Regions from separate parts of the Priestia sp. BR_2 genome, predicted to be linked through region 1. Evidence: predicted binding sites of a transcription regulator. Region 1 holds the regulator's gene; each other region holds the start of a gene.
What was found. Region 1 encodes Rex, which represses fermentation and respiration genes when NADH is low (regulators of the CRP and FNR family bind a similar motif). Its sites were predicted from a motif close to TTGTGAAATATTTCACAA; they were not measured.
Positions count from the first base shown of each region.

Region 1 (7,370 bases):
GTAGAAATCAAGCCACAACAAGAAGCGATGCCAGAGCTCACCTTGAGACTTTGGCATCGCTTTTTGCGTACGGGAGCGGTACAGAAAGCCTGGGGATTTTTTACCCGGAATGTTCAAAACCCGCAACTTCTGGTATGCTGTTAATTAGTCTGGAGGAAAGGGATTTTATCGAAATGAAATTTGCCGTATTGGATTTTGAAACCACGGGCAACCAGTCTGCAGATGAAATCATTCAGGTTGGACTGGCCATCATCGAAGAGGATCGAAGCATATCCCGCGTATACGGCACCTATGTCAATCCCGGGATTCCGATCCCTCCTTTTATTACCGGTTTGACCGGCATTTCCGACAGTGATGTAGCGGATGCTCCGTCATTGGAAGAAATGATGATGGAGCTTGTGCCCATGCTCGACGATGTCGTATTGGTTGGACATAACGTCGCTTTTGATTTTAACTTTTTGCAAAACGCGCTCGATCGCTGCGGCTATTTACCGTTCAGCGGCCGTATTCTAGATACGATGCACTTCTTAAAAATATGCTTTCCCTCGCTCCCGTCCTACCAGCTCGGGATGGTGTCCTCTCATTTCGGCCTGGAGCATGACCGTCCGCACCAGGCGGACAGCGATGCGCTTGCCACAGCCTATGCGCTGCTGAAATGTTTGGAGGAGATCGACGAGCTTCCGCTGCTCACCATTCAGCGTTTAAGCGACCTGTTTGCCGACGAGGACAGCGATTTGGCCTGGTTCTTTGACGGCATTCGTTCCGACAGGGAGCACCGAGCCGTACAAGCGGGAGACACCCATACGTACTACCGCCAGTTTGCCTTGGCGGTGGATGATTGGAACGATATAGCACCTGTCAGAGATGAGACGGAGCCCAACCCCTTGGCCGATGTAAGCTTCGAGCAATACATGAACGATGTTCGTGAACGCCTGAAGGAAACGCTGCCTCATTACGAGAGCAGGGATGCCCAGGACATGATGTTCCAGGAAGTGATGCAGGCGCTGGATGACAATAAACATCTATTGATCGAAGCGGGCACGGGAACCGGCAAATCCCTTGGATATTTGCTGCCGTCGATCTATCAAAGCGTGAAGCAGGAACAGAAGGTTATGGTGAGCACGCATACGATCAACCTTCAAGAACAGCTGCGTGACCGGGATATTCCCCTGCTCACCCAGGTTGTTCCTTTTCCTTTTAAGGCGGCCATTTTCAAGGGCAGGGGACATTATTTGTGTTTGAGAAAATTTGAACATAAAATAAATAGAAGAGATTTTCATTCCCCGAAGGAAGACGTAATAACGGCGGCCCAGATGCTGGTCTGGCTGACCCAGACGGAGAACGGGGATGATGAAGAGCTAAACCTTGGCGGACGCGGAGGGGATTTCTGGGAGACCATCTCCAGCGATTCGGATTCTTGCCTCGGACGCGCCTGCCCTTGGTTCCGCAAATGCTACTATCACAGGGCCAAGCATGAAGCAGGCATCGCGGATGTCGTCATTACGAACCATTCGAAGCTGTTCACCGACGTGAAGGCGAATCATCAGCTGCTGCCAAGCTATGAGCGCCTCGTCATCGACGAAGCGCATCATCTTGAGGATGTCGCCGGCAAGCACCTTGGCTTGCAGATGAAGTATTTTTCGGTGGTCCATACCTTGACCCGTATGTACAAAGACAGCCGAAGCGGGCAGCTCCCGGCTCTGCGCCAGCTGCTGCAAGCTTCGCCGCACGAGAAGGCAGTCGAATGGTCTTCCGTCATCGACCGTTTGTATCCGGACCTCATTACCGTAAAAGAGAACTGGGATCGGCTCAGCGATCAATTGTTCGGACTGCTTCCGGAACGCGGAGACGCTTCTCCGGGAGATGCCGGCCAATTCTCGCTCCGCCTGTCCCCGCTTAAGAAGCCGAAGGATTGGGATTCGATGGCCGAACTGGAGCATCAAATTCATCTGACGCTGGGCGATGTCGTGCGCAAGGGCGATAAGCTGATCGCCGAAATGAAGGAAGATTTGGATGACTACAGCGCGGACAGCCTGTTAACCGACCTATCGGGCCTATTTAAGGACCTGGCCGCGCATCGTGAAGACCTGCGCTCCTTCATGGCCCTGAACGATGAGGGCACGGTATACTGGATGGAGGCGAACGGCAATTTCCGCAGCAAATCGCTGCAGTTGTATGCCGTGCCCGTCGACGTGAGCGCTCATCTGAAGGAATTGTTTTTTGACAAGAAACAAAGCGTGATTCTGACATCGGCAACCTTGTCGGTGGACAAATCGTTTCAGTTCATGATCGAAAACCTGGGTCTTCAGGAAGCGGCTGAAGCGGGGAACCTGAACACGGTTCAGCTCCCGTCCCCGTTTAATTACAGGGAACAGGCCCTTCTTGTCGTGCCGCGCGATTTTCCGAGCGTGAAGGGATCGGTCGGGGATGCACTCTTTGTGAATACGCTCGTGAAGTCTTTGGCCGATACGGCCGTTGCTACGCATGGCCGCATGCTCGTCCTGTTCACTTCGTACCGGATGCTGCGCCAGGTGCACGAGCCGCTGAAAGAAGCGCTGGCATCAAGCGACATCACGGTATTGGGACAAGGTATGGACGGAACCAGCCGTACCAAGTTAATCCGAAGATTTCAGGACAGCAGCGCTTCCGTGCTGCTGGGCACCAGCTCCTTCTGGGAAGGGGTAGACATCCCGGGCGAGGCGCTGACTTGTCTTGCCATCGTCCGGCTGCCGTTCCAGCCGCCGAATCACCCCTTGGTCGAGGCCAAGAGCGAACTGCTGCAGCAGCAGAAGAAGAATCCCTTCATGAAGCTTTCGGTTCCGCAAGCGGTCATTCGTTTCAAACAGGGGTTTGGGCGTCTGGTGCGAACAGCACAAGATAAAGGGATCGTGATCGTGTACGATACCCGGGTCATTGAATCCTATTACGGGAAGTATTTCTTATATTCCTTGCCGGGGCCGAAGATGGAGCATATGCCGACAGAGGGGATCGTTCCCCGAATTTCGGAATGGCTGCAGGAAGAGGCAAGCGCGGGAAACCAAGCGGAATAAAGTGAAACCAAGCACGATCAACAAAAAAAGATGTAGTTATTAACCTATTATTAGGGGGAGCATGCATGAAATCGGAAAAAATTTCGGAAGCCGTGGTCCGCAGATTACCTGTATACTTGCGCTATTTGAATGAGCTTCAGAAGAGGGAGGTTTCCACGGTTTCCTCCCAGGAGCTGGGACAGAAGCTGGACCTCAATCCTGCTCAAATTCGTAAGGACCTGGCGTATTTCGGTGATTTTGGACGGAAAGGGATCGGATATGATGTTTCTTATCTGATCGAGAAGATTCGCCAGATTCTGAAGCTGGACCAGAAGATCAATGTCGCATTGGTCGGGGCCGGTAATCTTGGACATGCATTATCGAATTACAATGCATTCCTGAAGGATAATATGAAGATTGTGGCGATTTTCGATTCGTATTCTCCCAAAGTTGGTATGAAAATTAACAATTTGGTCGTACAGCCGATGGAAGAGCTGGAGAAGACGGTTCATGAGCACGGCATTCGAATCGGGATTATTACCGTTCCGGATTTCGAAGCGCAGAACGTCGCGAATCAGCTTATCGCCTCAGGGATCGAGGCGATTCTGAACTTTGCGCCAACCATCCTGAAAGCCCCAGCCCATATCCGGATTCATACGGCTGATTTTACAACGGATTTGCAAAGTTTGGCCTATTATTTGGATAACGGCAAGGAGGATGCAGCACATGACAACAACGAAGTGGATGGTTAAGAACGGAACGTTTGCAGTACTGGAGGAAGGCCAATCCGTGCTTCGCGGATACCTGGTGGTTGAGAACGACCGGATCACGTACCTGGGCGAAGAGGAGCCCGTCGTGGAAGAGGGGACAGAGATTATCGACGGAACCCATCTGTTCTTCCTGCCCGGATTGGTGAACACGCATGGACATGCCGCCATGTCGCTTCTTCGCGGCTATGGGGACGATCTGGCGCTGCAGGTATGGCTTCAGGAAAAAATGTGGCCGATGGAAGCCAAATTCACGTCAGACGACGTATATTGGGGCACATCGCTCTCCGTGCTGGAGATGATCAAGGGCGGAACCACGACGTTTGTGGATATGTATGACCATATGGATCAGGTCGCGAAGGTTGTCCAGGACTCGGGAATGCGCGGCGTCCTGACGCGCGGCGTAATCGGTTTATGCCCGCCCGAGGTACAGCAGCAGAAGCTGGATGAGGCGGTGGCATTCGCGAAGGATTGGCATGGCAAGGCTGACGGCAGAATTACGACGATGATCTCGCCGCACGCGCCTTATACCTGCCCGCCGGATTTCATCGAAAAATTCGTTCAAGCATCCCATGACTTGAACCTGCCTTTGCATACCCATATGTCCGAAACGGAAACTGAAGTGGCTCAGAATGTTAAGGATTACGGGCTTCGCCCCGTTGCCCATTTGGAGAAGCTGGGCATGTTCTCCCGTCCTACGCTCCTTGCGCATGCCGTTCATCTGACCGATGAGGAAATCGAAGTCTTGGCCAAGCATCAAGTAGCCGTATCGCATAATCCCGGAAGCAATTTGAAGCTTGCCAGCGGAGTCGCCCGCGTACCAGCGCTGCTGAAAGCCGGCGTAACGGTGTCGCTCGGTACCGACGGACCTGCTAGCAACAATAACCTGGATATGTTCGAAGAGATGCGGCTGGCTGCCCTGATCCATAAAGGAGTAAGCGGGGATCCGACGGCCATTCCGGCCTCCGAAGCGCTCCGAATGGGCACGGTATACGGAGCCAAGTCCGCTTTCCTTGAGGATATCGGTATGCTCGCGGTTGGGATGAAGGCCGATATGATCGCATTGAATACGGATCAGGCGCATTTCCTTCCACGGACCGACTATATTTCTCACGCGATCTACTCTGCCAGCGCGAAGGATGTAGAGCATGTATGGGTTGACGGCAAGCAGGTGGTGAAGAATGGCGCGAGCCTTACTCTCGACGAGGAACGCATCCGCCGGGAAGCGCAGCGTGCATTTGAGCGTCTTACAACCCTCTAGGGAATAATCAAGGGGAGCGAGGAAGACGGATTTGAAGAAAAAAACGAAGTGGATATTGCTGAGCGTGTCCGGCGTCCTGCTATTATTGCTTGGCCTACAGCTCTATTATTCCTATGTTATGAAAGATACGTGGAATGAAGAAAGAATGGCGATCCTTGCAGCGAAACAGCATGGCCAATTGGTCTCGTCCGACAAGACCTATAAATCGGTATGGGGCGAGGACAATAACTATTGGGTGGTCAGCGGGAAAGATAAAGACAATCAAGACCGCATGGTCTGGGTGAAGTTTACGGACGATAACGTTCCTGTTGAAGGGACAGATGCCGTTCAGTCGGTGTTATTGAATACGGGCATGTCAGAGGCCGTGATGCGGGACCAGATCCGTAACGAAATGCCGGGTGCGGTCATCAAGCGATTGCTGCCGGGAATGTATGAAGGCGAGTATGCCTGGCAGCTGCAATATGAAAACAACGGTCAGCGCGGTTACCGATTCTATCGTTTTCAAGACGGAAACGCCATCGGAAATGATATTATTCTTCCTAATCAATAAGAAAACAAATGAAAAGGCGTCCCCTCATAGGGATGCCTCTTTGGCACATAAATATGTAAGCGCATACAGAAATAAATTGGTAAAACTGTTCTAAATATTTTCACAGACAAGCATGAAAAAGTATATAAGATATGATATACTCGTACTTGTACGAATTGAGCAGATCAATTACATGCCTCACCATATATCGTTGTTATATGTATTATTGTGCTGCAATTGCTATACAAAATTTCATATCGAAATTGAAGGAGGAACTTCATGAAACTGCGCATTGTACCTATCATGCTGACTGTCGTGATCTCAGCATCGGTCCTCTTTGGCGGTTGGTTTCTGTATCGGCAGATGGCTTTGCAGAATCCGCTCGCAACTGTTGTGTCACAATACGATGGCGTGAAAAGTTCTCATATAGATATTAAACAGGATACCGTGACTTTGAATCTTGATTTGGCTCCGGATGCGAATTTACAAGGTTTGGTTCAGCATATTAAGCAGGAAGGCAAGTCCGTGATCGGGAAGCGGGAATTGAGAATCCAGGTGGAGGACCATTCCTCGGAAGCATTGGATCAATGGTGGGAGCAAGCGATGCTGTCGGTTGCCGAAGCGATGGACAATAAACAGTATACCGATATTCAATCATCGCTCGAGCAGCTGGCTGCCCAGTCGCCGAATTTGAAAGCAAAAGCAACGATCGATGACACCAATGTCTATGTCAGCTTGTCGGACGGCAAGTCTGGTAAATTTATAATCTTGCCGCGTCAACCTGGCAAAATGGAGGTGTGGAACCATGCCTAAATTAGCAAAAGAAATCATGTTAGGCTTCATTCCGGTTTTGTTGGTATTCCTTGTGTTTGTCGGCGTGAACATCGTGCCTCTCTTAATAGCGGCAGGACTCGTAGGCGGCTTGCTGTTTATAGCCAAGATGAAGGGCGGCATCGCGGTTGGTGCCGGAAATGAGCGAAAGCGGAAGAAGAGCGGCCCGGCCAAGCTGACGTTCGAGGAAATCGGCGGGCAGGATAACGCTAAGCAGGAGCTGCGGGAAGCATTGGATTTTCTGATTCGTCACGAGGATATCAAGAAATTCGGCATACGTCCATTGAAGGGGATTCTTCTAACAGGGCCTCCGGGAACAGGGAAGACCTTGATGGCCAAGGCCGCTGCCCATTATACCGATTCTATATTTGTCGCTGCTTCCGGCAGTGAATTCGTGGAGATGTATGTCGGCGTCGGTGCAGGGCGTATCCGGGATTTGTTCAAGGATGCCCGCAACCGCGCGGCCAAAGAAAACAAGCAAAATGCCATCATCTTCATCGATGAGATCGACGTCATCGGCGGTAAACGCGAAGGCGGCCAACAGCGAGAGTACGATCAAACGCTGAATCAGCTGCTGACCGAAATGGACGGCATCTATTCGCAGGACACGCCTCGCATTCTGGTGATCGCCGCAACGAACCGTAAAGAAATGCTGGACAGCGCGCTGCTGCGTCCAGGACGATTCGACCGCCATATTCAAGTGGATCTGCCTGATAAGAAGGGCCGGACGCATATCTTAAACCTGCATGCGGGCAATAAGCCGCTGCATCAAGATGTCGACCTGGAAAAAATAGCAGAGGAAGCCTATGGCTTCTCGGGTGCACAGCTGGAGAGCGTCATGAACGAAGCCGCCATCTATACGATGCGCGAGAACGAACAATTTATCCATCAGCGTCATCTGTCCATGGCGATTGACAAGGTCATGATGGGCGAGCGTTCCGACCGTGAATCGA
Region 1 covers NZ_JAVFHM010000194.1:42,987-50,356, forward strand. The annotation lists gene RB298_RS14720 (hypothetical protein) at 1-4, shown strand, start outside; gene dinG (ATP-dependent DNA helicase DinG) at 174-3,050, shown strand; gene RB298_RS14730 (redox-sensing transcriptional repressor Rex) at 3,116-3,781, shown strand; gene RB298_RS14735 (amidohydrolase) at 3,756-5,057, shown strand; gene RB298_RS14740 (cell wall elongation regulator TseB-like domain-containing protein) at 5,089-5,607, shown strand; gene RB298_RS14745 (hypothetical protein) at 5,866-6,399, shown strand; gene RB298_RS14750 (AAA family ATPase) at 6,392-7,370, shown strand, end outside.

Region 2 (7,370 bases), on a different contig from region 1:
CCGAGCTCCTTCCATTTGTACACGCCCATCTGATGGTATGGCAGGATCTCGAACTTCTCCACGCCGTGCAGCGTGCGGATGAATTGACCGAGCGCCACCAAATCGTCCTCGCTGTCATGGATGCCCGGCACGTAGACGTGCCGGATCCACATGTTCCGACCATGGTCGGACAGCCAGCGGGCGGTCTTCAGCGTCCTTTCATTGGACTTGCCTGTCAGCTTGATGTGCTTCTCGTCGTTGATATGCTTCAGATCAAGGAGGACCAAGTCGGTATGCTCGAGCAATTCCGATATTTTATCCGGCTCGTTATACCCGTTGCTGTCCAGGGTCGTATGCAAATTCCAGCGGCGCTTCACTTCCTTGAACAGCTCCGTGACAAAAGGATACTGCAGCGTCGGCTCACCGCCCGAAACGGTGAGTCCTCCACCCGATGACCGGTAGTAGCTCAGATAAGGCTCAATCTCTCGGAGGACGTCATCCACTGTCATTTCATGTCCTTCATGAAGTCCCCAGGTATCCGGGTTGTGGCAGTATTGACACTTCAGGAGGCAGCCCTGCATGAAGAGCACAAAGCGGATACCCGGACCGTCCACCGTTCCGAACGTTTCTATGGAGTGTACATGACCTTTTAGCATGGTGCGTCATCCTTTCTGTATCCGCTATGGTTGTCTTCCATCCTTACATCGATCCGTGGAAGGTACGGTTAATGACATCGAGCTGCTGTTCGCGCGTCAGTTTGACGAAGTTGACCGCATAGCCGGATACCCGGATGGTTAACTGCGGATAATTCTCCGGATGCTCCATCGCATCGATCAGCTGCTCACGGTCAAACACGTTCACGTTCAAATGGTGGGCCTTGCTGCCAAAGTATCCGTCCAGCATGGCAACCAGATTGTTTACCCGAATGTCGCTTTCTTTGCCCAGGGCTTTCGGCACGATCGAGAACGTATTCGAGATGCCGTCCAGACTGTCCTCATAAGGCAGCTTGGCCACGGAAGTCAGCGAAGCGAGGGCTCCCTTCTTATCGCGTCCGTGCATCGGGTTTGCGCCCGGCGCAAACGGCTCGCCTGCTTTGCGTCCATCCGGCGTGGTTCCTGTCTTCTTGCCGTATACCACGTTCGACGTAATCGTGAGCACCGATTGGGTCGGCATGGCATCGCGGTAGGCTTTGTGCTTGCGGATCATGCTCATGAAGGCCTCGACCAGTTCAACGGCGATGCCGTCCACGCGGTCGTCGTTGTTGCCGTAGCATGGGAAATCGCCCTCGATTTCAAAATCCACCGCAATCCCTTGCTCATTGCGTACCGGCTTCACCTTCGCATATTTAATCGCGCTCAGCGAATCCGCTGCTACGGACAAGCCCGCTATGCCGCATGCCATCGTCCGCAGGATATCGCGGTCGTGAAGCGCCATTTCAATCCGCTCGTAGCTGTATTTGTCATGCATGTAGTGAATCACGTTGAGGGTATTCATGTAGAGCTTCGCGAGCCATTCCATCATCGGCTTGAAGCGCTTCATGACCTCGTCATAACTCAGAACCTCAGCGGTGATCGCCGGATATTCCGGTCCGACCTGGGCGCCGGATTTCTCATCCTTCCCGCCGTTGATTGCATACAGCAGCGCTTTGGCCAGGTTCGCTCTGGCTCCGAAGAACTGCATCTGCTTCCCGATGCGCATGGCGGATACGCAGCAGGCGATGCCGTAATCGTCCCCGTAGATCGGACGCATGAGATCGTCATTCTCATATTGGATCGAGCTCGTTTCGATCGATACCTTCGAACAGTATTTTTTGAAGGCCTCCGGAAGCTTCTCCGACCACAGCACCGTCAAGTTCGGTTCCGGCGCAGGTCCCAGATTGTACAAGGTGTGCAGGAAACGGAAGCTGTTCTTGGTTACTCTCGTTTCACCGTTCAACGACATGCCGCCGATGGATTCGGTCACCCACGTCGGATCGCCGCTGAACAGCTCGTTGTAATCCGGCGTGCGCAGGAACTTCACGATCCGCAGCTTCATGACAAAATGGTCCACCAGCTCCTGGGCTTTCTCTTCCGTCAGGATGCCTTCAGCCAAATCCCGCTGGATATAAATATCGAGGAAAGAAGATACCCGGCCAAGCGACATGGCAGCGCCGTTTTGCTCCTTGATCGCGGCCAAATAACCGAAATACAGCCATTGGAATGCTTCCTTCGCCGTATTCGCAGGTTTGGAAATGTCAAAGCCGTGCATGCCGGCCATTTCTTTCAGTTCCTTGAGGGCGCGCATTTGTTCGGACAGCTCTTCCCGCAGACGGATCACCGGCTCGTCCATGGCGTCCACTTCAAGCTCGCCGAGTTCTCTCAGTTTGTCCTGGATCAGCGCGTCCACGCCGTATAACGATACTCTGCGGTAGTCGCCGATGATGCGGCCGCGGCCGTATGCATCGGGAAGACCCGTAATAATCCCGGCTTTGCGCGCTGCTCTCATCTCCGGAGTATAGGCATCGAATACGCCCTGGTTATGCGTTTTGCGGATGCCGTTGAAGATATCCACTACCGCCTGCGGCATTTCGAAGCCGTATGCGTTGCACGCATCAATCATCATCCGGATGCCCCCGAAAGGCTGAATCGAGCGTTTGAACGGCTCGTCGGTCTGCACGCCGACGATCTGTTCTTTATCTTTATCCAAGTAGCCAGGCTGGTGGGAGGTGATGGTGGAAGGCGTATGAACATCCACGTCCAAAACCCCGCCGTTATCCCGCTCCTTCTTGGTTAAATCCGATACGATATCCCACAATGCCTTGGTGTTGTCCGTAGGTCCCGCCAAGAAATCATCAGAGCCATAATAAGGGGTAATATTCTCTGCAATAAAATCGTTAACGTCAACGCGCTTGGTCCATTTACCTGATTTAAAACCTTTCCAACCAACTTCTTTTTCAATCACCGACATATTGAATCCCTCCTAGATTATGCTGCAGCTTGCAGGGGCTGGCGGGGACACACATTGATCTATCTCAGATCTTAAATGTGATTATTTTCACGATCAATGGCATCTCTGCCCCGCCATGTGCCTTCAAGCTTCTATATCAAAGATCTGAGATTCAGCTTTCTGCTACACCTTTATTGTAGTCCTGTTGATCCGCAGCATCTGTGATAAAAATCACAAAGTTGTGGTAATCCGTGATTTTTATCACTCTGATTCCGGGCTCCCCTGGCTTCTACCACCATTTATAATGGAATTTAGGATCATCCTTCTGTCCCATTCCTGTTTAGAAACGTCCATAGAAGGCGTTGCGATATACTTCTGCCAGCTCCGTCACCAGCGGCAGCTTCGGATTGCTGGTCGTGCACTGATCTTCGAAAGCCCGGTCCGCCAAATGCTCGACGTTTCTCTCGAAGTCCTGTGGATCGATGCCCAGCTGCTGGAACGATTCCTCGATGCCGAGCTTGCTGTTCAGCTCGCGGATGGCGGCGATCAGGCTGTTTACGCCCTCCTCCGTCGTTCTTGCCGGCAGTCCAAGAATCCGTGCGATCTCGGCATATCTTTCATCGGCCACAAAGTGGGTGTATTTCGGCCATGCCGCGAATTTCGTTGGCTTCTTGGCATTGTAGCGAATGACGTGCGGCATCAGTATGGCATTGGTCCGTCCGTGCGCCGTATGGTACTGTCCGCCCCATTTATGCGCCAGACTGTGGTTGATGCCCAGGAACGCGTTCGCAAAGGCCATGCCTGCAAGCGTCGAAGCATTATGCATTTTCTCGCGGGCGAGTTTGTCGCCGGTCAGCGCCGATTGCTCAAGATACTGGAACACCAGCTGTATGGCTTTGATGGCAAGCCCATCCGTGTAATCGCTGGCCATCACCGATACGTAGGCTTCAATCGCATGCGTCAGGACGTCCATGCCGGTATCGGCCACCGCCTTTTTAGGCAAGGTGTACACGAATTCCGGATCGATGATCGCCACGTCCGGCGTCAGCTCATAGTCTGCCAGCGGGTATTTGGTATTTCCCTGCACTTTGTCCGTGATGACGGCAAACGAAGTTACTTCCGAGCCCGTTCCCGACGTTGTCGGAATGGCTACGAATTTCGCCTTTCGTCCCAGCTTCGGATATTTATAGACCCGTTTTCGGATATCCATGAATTTTTGCTTCAGGTTGTTGAAATCCGTATCCGGATATTCATAGAACAGCCACATTGCTTTTGCGGCATCCATAGGCGATCCGCCGCCGAGGGCGATGATGCAGTCCGGCTGAAACCGTTCCAGCATCTCCGTACCCCGTTCTACGGTCGTTGTCGATGGATCCGGCTCGACTTCCGAGAACACCTCGATGGCTACCGGCAGTCTGCGCTGACGCAGGTAATGCTCTACCCGCTCCACATATCCCAGCTTCACCATCATGGGGTCGGTTACGATCGCGACGCGGGTGATGTCAGGCATTTTGGCGAGATACTGCGTCGAGCCTTTTTCAAAGTAAATTTTGTCCGGCACTTTAAACCACTGCATATTCACGGTTCTGCGGTTCACCCTTTTCACGTTGATGAGATTGACGGCCGTCACGTTCGACGACGTGGAATTCCGGCCATACGAACCGCAGCCGAGCGTCAGCGATGGCAGGTTCGTGTTGTAGATATCCCCAATGCCGCCTTGCGAGGAAGGCTGGTTGACCAGGATGCGGCAGGTCTTCATGCGATCCGAAAATTTCAGGATGACGTCCTCATTGTGCGAGTGGATGACCGACGAGTGGCCCATGCCGCCAAAAGCAACCATCTCTTCGGCGCGCGCGATGCCCTCTTCCGCATCTTTCACTTTATAGCAGGCCAGCACCGGGCTCAGCTTCTCGGCGGACAACGGATAAGCAGGACCGACTCCCTCCAGCTCGGCGACCAGGATCTTGGTGCTTTCCGGTACCTCAAAGCCGCAAGCCTCGGCAATCTTGGCTGCCGGCTGTCCGACGATGGTAGGATTGACGGCGCATTTATCCGCTACCATGGCATGCGCAGTCAGCTTCGCCAGCTCTTCCTTGTTCACGAAATAACAGCCGCTGGCGATCATTTTTTTCTTCACGGTATGATAGATCGGCTCCTCTATAATGACGGCTTGCTCGGATGCGCAGATCATGCCGTTATCAAACGTCTTGGATAGAATCAAGTCGTTCACCGCTTGATCGAGGTCCGCACTCTTCTCGATGAAGCACGGCACGTTGCCGGGACCTACGCCGAGGGCTGGCTTGCCGCAGCTGTATGCTGCTTTGACCATCGCCGATCCCCCCGTAGCCAGAATGCAGGCAACGTCAGGATGGTTCATGAGTGTATTGGTTTTATCCATGGAAGGAGCCTCGATCCACTGGATGCAGTCGGCCGGAGCGCCTTGTTTCACGGCGGCGTCCCGCAGGATGAGCGCGGCTTCCCTGCTGCATGCCTGCGCGGATGGATGGAAGCCGAAGATGATCGGGTTTCTTGTTTTGATGGAGATCAGCGCCTTGAATATGGTGGTCGAGGTCGGATTGGTTACCGGTGTGATCCCCATGATGATCCCGATCGGCTCCGCAATTTTTTGGAAGCTGTCATAGGCATTGTCTTCGATGATACCTACCGTTTTGTCGTACTTGATGCTGTTGTGGATATACTCCGTGGCAAACAGGTTTTTGATGATTTTGTCTTCATACACGCCGCGGCCCGTTTCTTCAACCGCCATTTTCGCCAGCTGCATGTGCTTCTCAAGTCCGGCCATGGCCATGGCCTGCACAATTCCGTCGACTTGCTCCTGATCGAGTTTCATAAACTTTTCTTTGGCCCGATTCGCCTTGTCGATCAGACCTTGAATGTACTCTGCTGCCGTTTGTCCCTTCACTTCAACCGTTGTTCCTTTGCTCACAGCCATATCTCTCATCCTCCCATGGTTCATGTTCTTTTTTGTCTACGCTTCGATCGTAACACAGACGCTCCTTAAATCATGTGAAATATTTCACAATATTAAAATTTATCTTTTCTGTGTGATTTATACCTGTCTTTTCCCTCTTTCAAGTGAAAGAGATCACAATGTTTGAAAATTCGCCATGATTTCCCTCTTGTTCCGCCCCACAAGTGAATGTTTTCACGTTATAATGTATTTAAAGATTAAACAGATCAAATTTTAGGATGTTAGGGGATACCACCATGAAAACTGTAGACCATGTAATGGAAATCGAAAACTTAGGGAACACGCAGTGCTTCTCGGAACAAAACCGCAACCGTCTGCTGGTCACCATGAAGGAAAGGGTACTCCCTGAAGGATCGCATTTGTTCTGGGAAGGCGACTTCGCCGACAAGCTGTACTTCGTTAAACAAGGAAGAATTAAATTAACCAAATCGACGGATGAAGGCAAAGAGCTTATTCTATATATGTACCATCCAGGAGACATGGTCGGGCAAGCCGATCCATTCTTCAGCAACAACCACAGTTTTTCGGCAGAGGTGCTTGAGGACAGCGTAGTCGGGGTCATCGAGCACAAGGATCTGGAGCTGCTGATCTGCCAGCATTGCGACTTCGCGATTGATTTCATGAAGTGGATGGGTATACACCACCGCATCACGCAGACCAAATTCCGTGATCTCATGATGTACGGCAAGCCCGGCGCATTAACGTCGACGCTGATTCGTCTGGGCAATACCTACGGGCAGCATCAAGAGGATGGCACCATTCTCATCAACAAAAAGATCACCCACACCGATCTTTCGAACATGATCGGGGCCACCCGCGAAAGCGTGAACCGGATGCTAAGCGACCTTCGCAAAAAGGATGTCATCGAATATGCCGGCGGCATGATTGTTATCAAAGATCTGCCGATGCTGCAGGAAATATGCCACTGCGAGCTGTGTCCGAACGAAATCTGCCGGATTTGATCCGCCTAAAGCCCCTTCGGTGCATAATATACGGGCATCTGCTTACAATAAGCCTTGTCTTTCCAATCCAAATCAAAGGGAGTGCTCAGCATGCGTGAAGGTTTGATTCCTGCAGTTCTTGGAACCGTGGTTTCTGCTTCGGGTGCCGCTCTGCTTTGCAGCAGGTATAAATTCGCTGCAACCGGTATTCTAGGCTTCGGACTGGCTCATATGGTGCTTGGTGCGATCGACCTGGTGGAACATCGGTAAACGATTTGGAAGGCAAGATTCTCACGGCTGTCCTTTCAGTTCAATGACTGAGGAGGACAGCTTATTTATGCTATTGCCCTCCTGCTCCTTCAGCGATGGCATATCCAAAAGCGTTTCCCAAAAGAATATTACATCTGACGGGAAGCCCACTATTTCTGTTTGGGGACGTTCCGTGTGCGCATCGTTCCTCCCATTGCCTTTGTCCCAAATTTCTTGGAACGGTTGTATCTTTACAAAAAAAGAAACCGTTGCTTGGCGAATGG
Region 2 covers NZ_JAVFHM010000166.1:115,408-122,777, forward strand. The annotation lists gene pflA (pyruvate formate-lyase-activating protein) at 1-635, opposite strand, end outside; gene pflB (formate C-acetyltransferase) at 679-2,925, opposite strand; gene adhE (bifunctional acetaldehyde-CoA/alcohol dehydrogenase) at 3,245-5,857, opposite strand; gene RB298_RS08045 (Crp/Fnr family transcriptional regulator) at 6,133-6,858, shown strand; gene RB298_RS08050 (hypothetical protein) at 6,949-7,107, shown strand.
Region 2: pflB (formate C-acetyltransferase) is a predicted target of Rex. The motif match lies at 3,001-3,018, and genes of this name have one in related genera.

Region 3 (7,370 bases), on a different contig from region 1:
CACGCTTAATTCATTCTAGGCAATAACGAAGGCCCCCTGATTCGGGGGTCTTTTTCTTGTTTTAGAAGGAATATGGATTTTGACAGCGAATTGGAAAATATCCGGACATATCGATATCGACTTTCAGGAGGTAGGATAAAGTATGAATAAAAAAATAATGCTGGTCTCGGCTGTGTTGTTCTCCATGCTGCTGACGGCTGCTTGTTCCAGCAATCAGGCGGACCCGCCGGCAGAAACCCCGCCGGCTGTCGTGGATAGCGAGGGAACGGATCAGACGGGGGCGGCTGAAGAGGAACCGCCGGCAGAACCATCCCAAGGGGAGGGTCAACCTGCCGATGGAGAGACGAAACCGATCGACGAGCCTGCCGCTGTAGGCGATACGGTCGATTATCACGGCGCGGTCATCACGCTGAACGGCGTGCGCGACTCCGAAGGCGACGAGTACTTGAAGCCCCAGCCCGGCCATACGTTTAAGGTGGTCGACATTACCGTGAAGAACAACGGTCAGGAGCCGTTGGTCATCTCTTCGGCACTGTCTTTTTCCATGACGGATTCAAGCGATCTTAACTATACGGTTCCTATTACGGATGACGTGAAGATGCTGGACGGCACCATTCCTCCGGGCGGCGAGCTGACGGGCGAGATTCCGTACGAGGTGAAGCAGGACGTTCAGGGGCTGCAGCTGAGTTACGGCGATCCGATGAAAGAAGGAAGAGCCATTTGGGCAGTGGAATAATGCAGCAATACATCGCATGTTGTTATTTTGGAATGTGCGAGATGGACAAGGATTTTGCTTCGGCAAAGTCCTTTTTTTTTGCATTCGGAAGAGCGTCCTTTACATGGGAGGAGGTTTTCAGTATGATTAAACCGTACAGTCGGTTTTTTAAAGAAGGATGAAGTTTCATTCATGACAGAATACATTTTTTATTACGGATCACGGATTTCCGCTGGTTGATGCGGACTGTTGAATCCAACGCAAGGAGTGCTAACACCGATGTCATCAGAAAAAGCGCAGCGAAAGCGGGATTTGATTCTGGATAAAGCCAAGGAGCTGTTCATCCAGCGCGGATATGCGGCAACGTCAATGGATGAACTGGTCAAGTATACGGGGGCCAGTAAGGGAAGCATCTATTATCACTTCGAGAGCAAGGAAGATTTATTCGTCAAGCTGCTGACAAAGCAGAATCGGGAATGGATGGAAGCCTGGGACGACAAAAAAGCCGGTTACGCCAGCTTTGAGGAGAAGCTGTACGGGATCGCCGATCACATGGTTGACGACTTCCAGAATCCGCTCACCAAAATCGCGGAGGAATTCTATATCAACCAGCCGGAAAATAAGACGATTGTGGGCGAAATGCTGGCGATTCTGCAAGGTCCGCGTATGCTCTACCGCGAAATTCTGGCAGAGGGAGCGGACGAGGGACGCATAGCGGCAGAGGATATCGACGAAATAGCCGTTATTTTCGGATCGCTGCTGGACGGGTTGTCGGTTTCGTACTTCGAACGGTCCCAGGAGGAATTAAGGCAGCTGTACCGCAAGAGCGTGATGTACTTTTTGAACGGTGTGTTATCGGGTGAAGGTTCATAGCGTACGGTGCGGTAGGAGGATTTATCGAAAACGCTTTTCTTAGCTAACAGGAAAGGGCGTTTTCGCAATTATAAATAAACCGAATAGTCGGTTTTAACAGGGGGATGGAGTATGAAGCATTTGTTTGGCAACCGCGCGTTCGTGCTGTTGATGGTATCTGATTTTATGCAAAATATCGGGATCTGGATCCGCAATATGGCGCTGTTGTTCTTTATTATGGAGCAGAGCAACCATGACCCGGTCGCCGTATCGCTGCTGACCGTGATTGAATACGCGCCGATCTTCGTGATTTCCATGGTTGGCGGCGTACTGGCTGACCGTTGGCGTCCCAAGCGAACGATGATATGGGGGGATATTTTAAGCTTCATATCCATTCTGCTTATTTTGTTTGTTGTGTATGCGGGATATTGGCAGGCCGTGTTTGCGGTGACGCTGGTCTCGGCCGTCGTATCGCAATTCTCGCAGCCATCGTCCATGAAGATCATCAAGCGGTGTTTGCCGGATGAGCATGTGCCCGCGGCCACGGCGTTATCCCAGACCTCGATGTCGCTGTTTATCATTTTGGGACCTATGGTAGGCACGACGATTTATCAAGCATTTGGATTGCAGGCCTCTTTAATCAGCTTGCTGATTCTGTTCGGCGCTTCGGCGATCGTGTTGGCCTTTCTGCCTTCCACCGTGGACGAACCTTCCAAGGACTCGGAATCAGCCGGTTCGTTCGTGAAGGACATGAAGGCAGGCTTCGCCTATATCGGTTCCAGCCGGCTGTTGAAGGTGCTGCTGGTGGTCTACGTTTTATTGGCGCTGGGCAGCGGACTCGTACAGCCGCTCGACATCTTCGTCATCACCGAGCGTCTTCAGCTGGAGATGTCCAGCGTCCAGTGGTTCACCGCGCTTGAGGGCTTGGGCATGTTGATCGGCGGTGTGATAGCAGCGGTGATTGCAGGCAAAGTGAAAGGTTCCTACTTGCTGTTCGCGGGGCTGGCCTTCCTTGGACTCTCGACCTTTGTCGAGGTGCTGTCCCAGTGGCCGATCCTGACCGGCTCGATGCGCTTCGTCACCGGGGTGCTGATGGCCATGGCCCAGACGGTCCTGATGGCGGTGATGATGCAGCAGGTGGAAGAGAAATTCATTGGCCGGCTGAACGGCGTGATGACGCCGATATTTACCGGCATGCTGCTCATCGGCTCCGGGCTGACGGGCTGGTATATGTCGGTAACCTCCATTGTCGTGGTGTATTTTACGGCAGGCGCGCTCTTCCTGCTGTCGTCGTTCATCAGCATGAAGCTGCCGATCGCCAAGGTGCCGGTGCAGGAAACGGAGGTGCCTGTCAGGGTAGAGACTGCGGCCAAAGCCTAGCGGGTGAGTAAAAATCTATACATTTAAGCCGAATCTGGCAGAATGGTATCCAACACGAACGGGCTTCGTACTGGTAAAGACAATCCAAAAGAGCGGTGCCGGGGAGAAACCCGGGCACCGCTTTTTCGGCATATGCGAGTCCTCGAAGGAAGCGAAAGGCAGTCACCCCGCTAAAGCTGATCCGAAGCTCCACCCATGGACAAGGTGCTGTGCCTATATCCATATATCGCTTAAATGGCCACACCGAATCCGATCCATGTTATTCGCTGCAGCGTGGTCAGCAGATCAAGGCATACGGAACATCACATCTGTACCTGTCCGTCCGTTACGGTACACGATCGTGATATAATTCACGTTCTTGCCAAAGAAGCTGCGTTACAATGTTGGTAACGATAACACGAATATCATGAGCTGCATTCGGATAGGTAGACAAGGCGGATGCGGAAGAAATGAGGGAGTGACCATGGCTTACCATAAACCTGAGCGCATTGCGGAGATTACCGTGGAGAACGGGGTGAAAAAAGCGCATAACTCCGCCATAAACGTGATGATATTAGGATTCCTTGCGGGGGCATTTATTGCGCTCGGCTTTTTGCTTGACATACGCGTGATTGCCGGAGCGTCTCCGGAATGGGGAGGGATTGCCGGTTTTATAGGCGCGGCGGTATTCCCCGTGGGATTGATTCTTGTCCTGCTTGCAGGCGGGGAGCTGCTGACGGGCAACATGATGGCCGTGTCCTTGGCCAGATTCAAGAGGAGAATTTCCACGAAGGAGATGATGCGAAATTTAGCGCTTGTCACGGTCAGCAATATGTTGGGAGCGTTATTCGTCGCTTACTTCTTCGGCCATGTGACCGGTCTGACAGGCAGCGGCGTTTACCTGGAGAAACTGGTGGATATGGCCGGGCATAAGCTGGACGACAGCTTCCTGCAAGCCTTCCTGTCGGGCATCGGGTGCAACTGGCTCGTAGCCCTCGCCGTATGGCTGTCCTACGGATCGGATCAGATGAGCGGCAAAATTCTCGGGATCTGGTTTCCGACCATGGCGTTTGTCGCCATCGGGTTTCAGCACGTGGTGGCCAACATGTTTCTCATCCCGGCCGCGATTTTTGAAGGCTATTACAGCTGGGGCGAGTATCTGATGAACTTCATTCCGGTATGGCTGGGCAATTTCGTTGGCGGCGCGTTATTTGTGGGAGCGACATACGGAACCGTTTATTTAAAGCAGGAGAAACAGGCCGCAGCCGCTCCGCGCGGCGAGCAGACGCCTGTGCCATCGGCCGGCGCTCCTCAACAGGTTCATTCGGCGCAGAATGTTTCCTAATGCCGGAAGCCTGGCGAGCGTCTGGCTTAAAGAAAAAGCTGCGTTCAACCGTCCTTGATGAAAGGCAGCGGTTGATCGCAGCTTTTTGTCGTGATGGGCGAGGCTGTCCCCAGTAATGAATCAAGCAGGGAACAAGCCCGCTATTTTTTTAAATGGTAGGGAACCGTCGTGATGATCACGTCTCTCCGATACAGGAGATGTGCCCGGATGAGCAGGCTGGATTGATTGTGCAGGAAATTATGCCAGCCCTTCTTTGGGATGAACTGCGGAATGACGACGGTAACCTGATAGTCGGATTCGCTGGCCTTGCGCTGCACGGTATCGATGAATTTCGTCAGCGGCTGAATGATGCTCCGATAAGGCGAGTGCAGCGTTACCAGCCGGATGTCCGGCTGCCACTTTTTCCATTTTTCCTGGAAGGCGACTTCCTCCTCCCGCTCGAACGGCACGTACACCGCGATGATTTGGCCCGCTCCCAGCGATTTGGCGTAATTCAGCGAGTTCTCCACCACATGCGTGATTCCTGCCACAGGCAGGATGATGACATTCCCCTCAATCGGCTTAACCGGCTCGCAGGTCGTAATCCGGAGCTGGTCCGCTACCGCCTCGTAATGCTTGCGGATCCGGGTGAAAATCCAGATGATCAGCGGCAGGAATATCAGCACGGTCCACACCTGGGCGAATTTCGTAAAGAAGAAGATCATGGTCACGATAAAGCTGATGCATGCGCCGGTGGTGTTAATGATCAGTTTGACGATCCAGCCTTCGGGCTTTTCGCGAATCCATTTCACCATCATCCCCGTCTGGGAGAGGGTAAACGGGATAAACACGCCGACGGCATAGAGCGGAATCAGATGCTCGGTTTTGCCTTCAAAAGCCAGCAGCAGCAGAATGGAGAAAAATCCAAGAATAATGATTCCGTTCGAGTATCCCAGACGGTCGCCGCGGACGGTGAACATTCTAGGAATGAACTTATCCTTCGCCAGATTGACGGCAAGCAGGGGAAAAGCGGAATACCCCGTGTTGGCGGCGAGGATCAGAATTAAGGCCGTTGTCCCTTGTATGAAGTAATAAAGCGCATTTCGCCCGAAGGTATGCTCGGCAATTTGGGAAACGACCGTGACTTGTTCGCTGGGACTGACCCCATAGTAATAAGCCAGGAAAACGATGCCCGAAAATAACAGGGCCAGCAGCGACCCCATCGCCACCAGAGTTTTGGCCGCGTTATTCGGGGCCGGGTCTTTGAAATTCGGAATGGCATTGGAAATCGCCTCCACGCCGGTCAGGGCGGAGCTGCCCGAGGCAAATGCGCGCAGGAGCAGAAACAAGCTCAGCCCGGCTACGGGCGTGCCGATCGGCGTATGAAGCTCCGGAGACGCATGGCCTGTGGCAATGTTGAATATCCCTACCCCGATCAGGATGAATAACGCAAGCACGAACAGGTAAACCGGATAAGCCAGTATGGAGGCCGACTCCGTAACCCCTCTTAAATTCAATACGGTCAAGCATAGAACGAACACGATGGAAATCGGCAGATTATAGGCATGCAATTCCGGAAAAGCCGACGTGATCGCATCCGTCCCGGCCGACACGCTGACCGCAACCGTCAGGATATAGTCCACGAGCAAGGAACCGCCGGCAACCAGCCCCGGGTACATGCCCAAATTCCGTTTGGACACGACATATGCGCCGCCGCCGTGCGGATAGGAGAAAATAATTTGTCTGTACGACAGGATAAGTGCCAGCAACAAGACCAGGACGCCGACGGCAATCGGTATGGAATACCAATAGGCAGCTGCCCCGACGGTCATCAACACAATGAGGATTTGTTCCGGGCCATAGGCCACGGACGATAGCGCATCGGATGACAGGATGGCCAGCGCCTTGGTTTTATTCAGCTTTTGTTCGCCTAATTCCGTCGATTTAAGCGGTCTTCCGATGAGGAAGCGCTTGATTGAGGATAACATGGTTGTTTTTCACCGCCGCTTAAGATTAAGTTCATGGTAGAAGCTCCCTGAACGGACTTCTATCGGTGTTTTTTATATGCTGGACATAGGAGCGGTCACCCTTCCTATGCTGATTTTTGGCAAACAAAAAACACAGGGTAGAACCCTGTGTTTGATCACAAGTTCACAACCCTCCCGATCAACGCTGACGAGGTTAGCTGTCGGATTCGGGCGGTGAGAGTCGCCCTACCTGATTCCATCGCGGCGTACGTACGCGATGGAATCAGGATTCACCCCTTAGTATGGTTGAAGGATCCTATAGGTATCCTTCCATACGGTTGGTTCCCCCGCTTTCCATCAAGGAAATTAAGCGAATGTCATGTGAATATGAAGAATGTTTTCGAAGCTGAATAGTATATTACGCCTGCTCCAATCGTTTGTAAAACATCCTCCAACGAGCATTCGAACAAAATTATTTATAAAAAATGACAGATAAGCGCTTACATAATGACGTGGCTTTGACTGGCTTTTTATTTTGCATGTTTTCTGCGAAAATCACGAGTTTCTATAATATGGAAGGTTAGTCGCGGGGAACATCGGTCACTGGGAGGATGCCATATAAACAAATTCGCCATGCCGGTCTCGGGGGAGGAGACACTGGCATGGCGAATTTTTTTGGGAGTGGTCCATGATTCGGCAAGGAAGAGAAAGGGTCTGGGTTCCTCTTCTTTGCTCTTGATAGGAATATACCCGGGGGGAAGAAAAGTGAATCACCTGATTAAGAAAAAAATGTATGACTTTACTGGAACCCCGATTTTCTTTTAAGATAATGGGATATGATGCAGCCGAGCAAAAGGGGGAAGCACGAAATGACTCAAGCGATGATTCATCAGGAAAACGGCGTATTTCCGGCGGTATGTCCGTTGGATTGTCCCGATACATGCGGCCTGCTGCTGCATAAAGAGAACGGAAAAATCGTCAAGGTGACCGGTAATCCGGAGCATCCGATTACGCAGGGAGCCATCTGCAATAAAGTCCGTAATATGGCACACCGGGTGTACCATCCGGAACGCGTGCTCTATCCGCTGCGAAGAGTAGGTCCCAAGGGAGAGGGCGCCTTCGAGCGGATCAGCTGGGACGAAGCCATTCAGGA
Region 3 covers NZ_JAVFHM010000139.1:63,480-70,849, reverse strand. The annotation lists gene RB298_RS05480 (FAD-dependent oxidoreductase) at 1-9, shown strand, start outside; gene RB298_RS05475 (DUF4352 domain-containing protein) at 143-736, shown strand; gene RB298_RS05470 (TetR/AcrR family transcriptional regulator) at 995-1,588, shown strand; gene RB298_RS05465 (MFS transporter) at 1,700-2,947, shown strand; gene RB298_RS05460 (formate/nitrite transporter family protein) at 3,411-4,271, shown strand; gene RB298_RS05455 (APC family permease) at 4,412-6,238, opposite strand; cyclic di-AMP (ydaO/yuaA leader) riboswitch at 6,405-6,600, opposite strand; gene RB298_RS05450 (molybdopterin-containing oxidoreductase family protein) at 7,087-7,370, shown strand, end outside.
Region 3: RB298_RS05460 (formate/nitrite transporter family protein) is a predicted target of Rex. The motif match lies at 3,286-3,303, and genes of this name have one in related genera.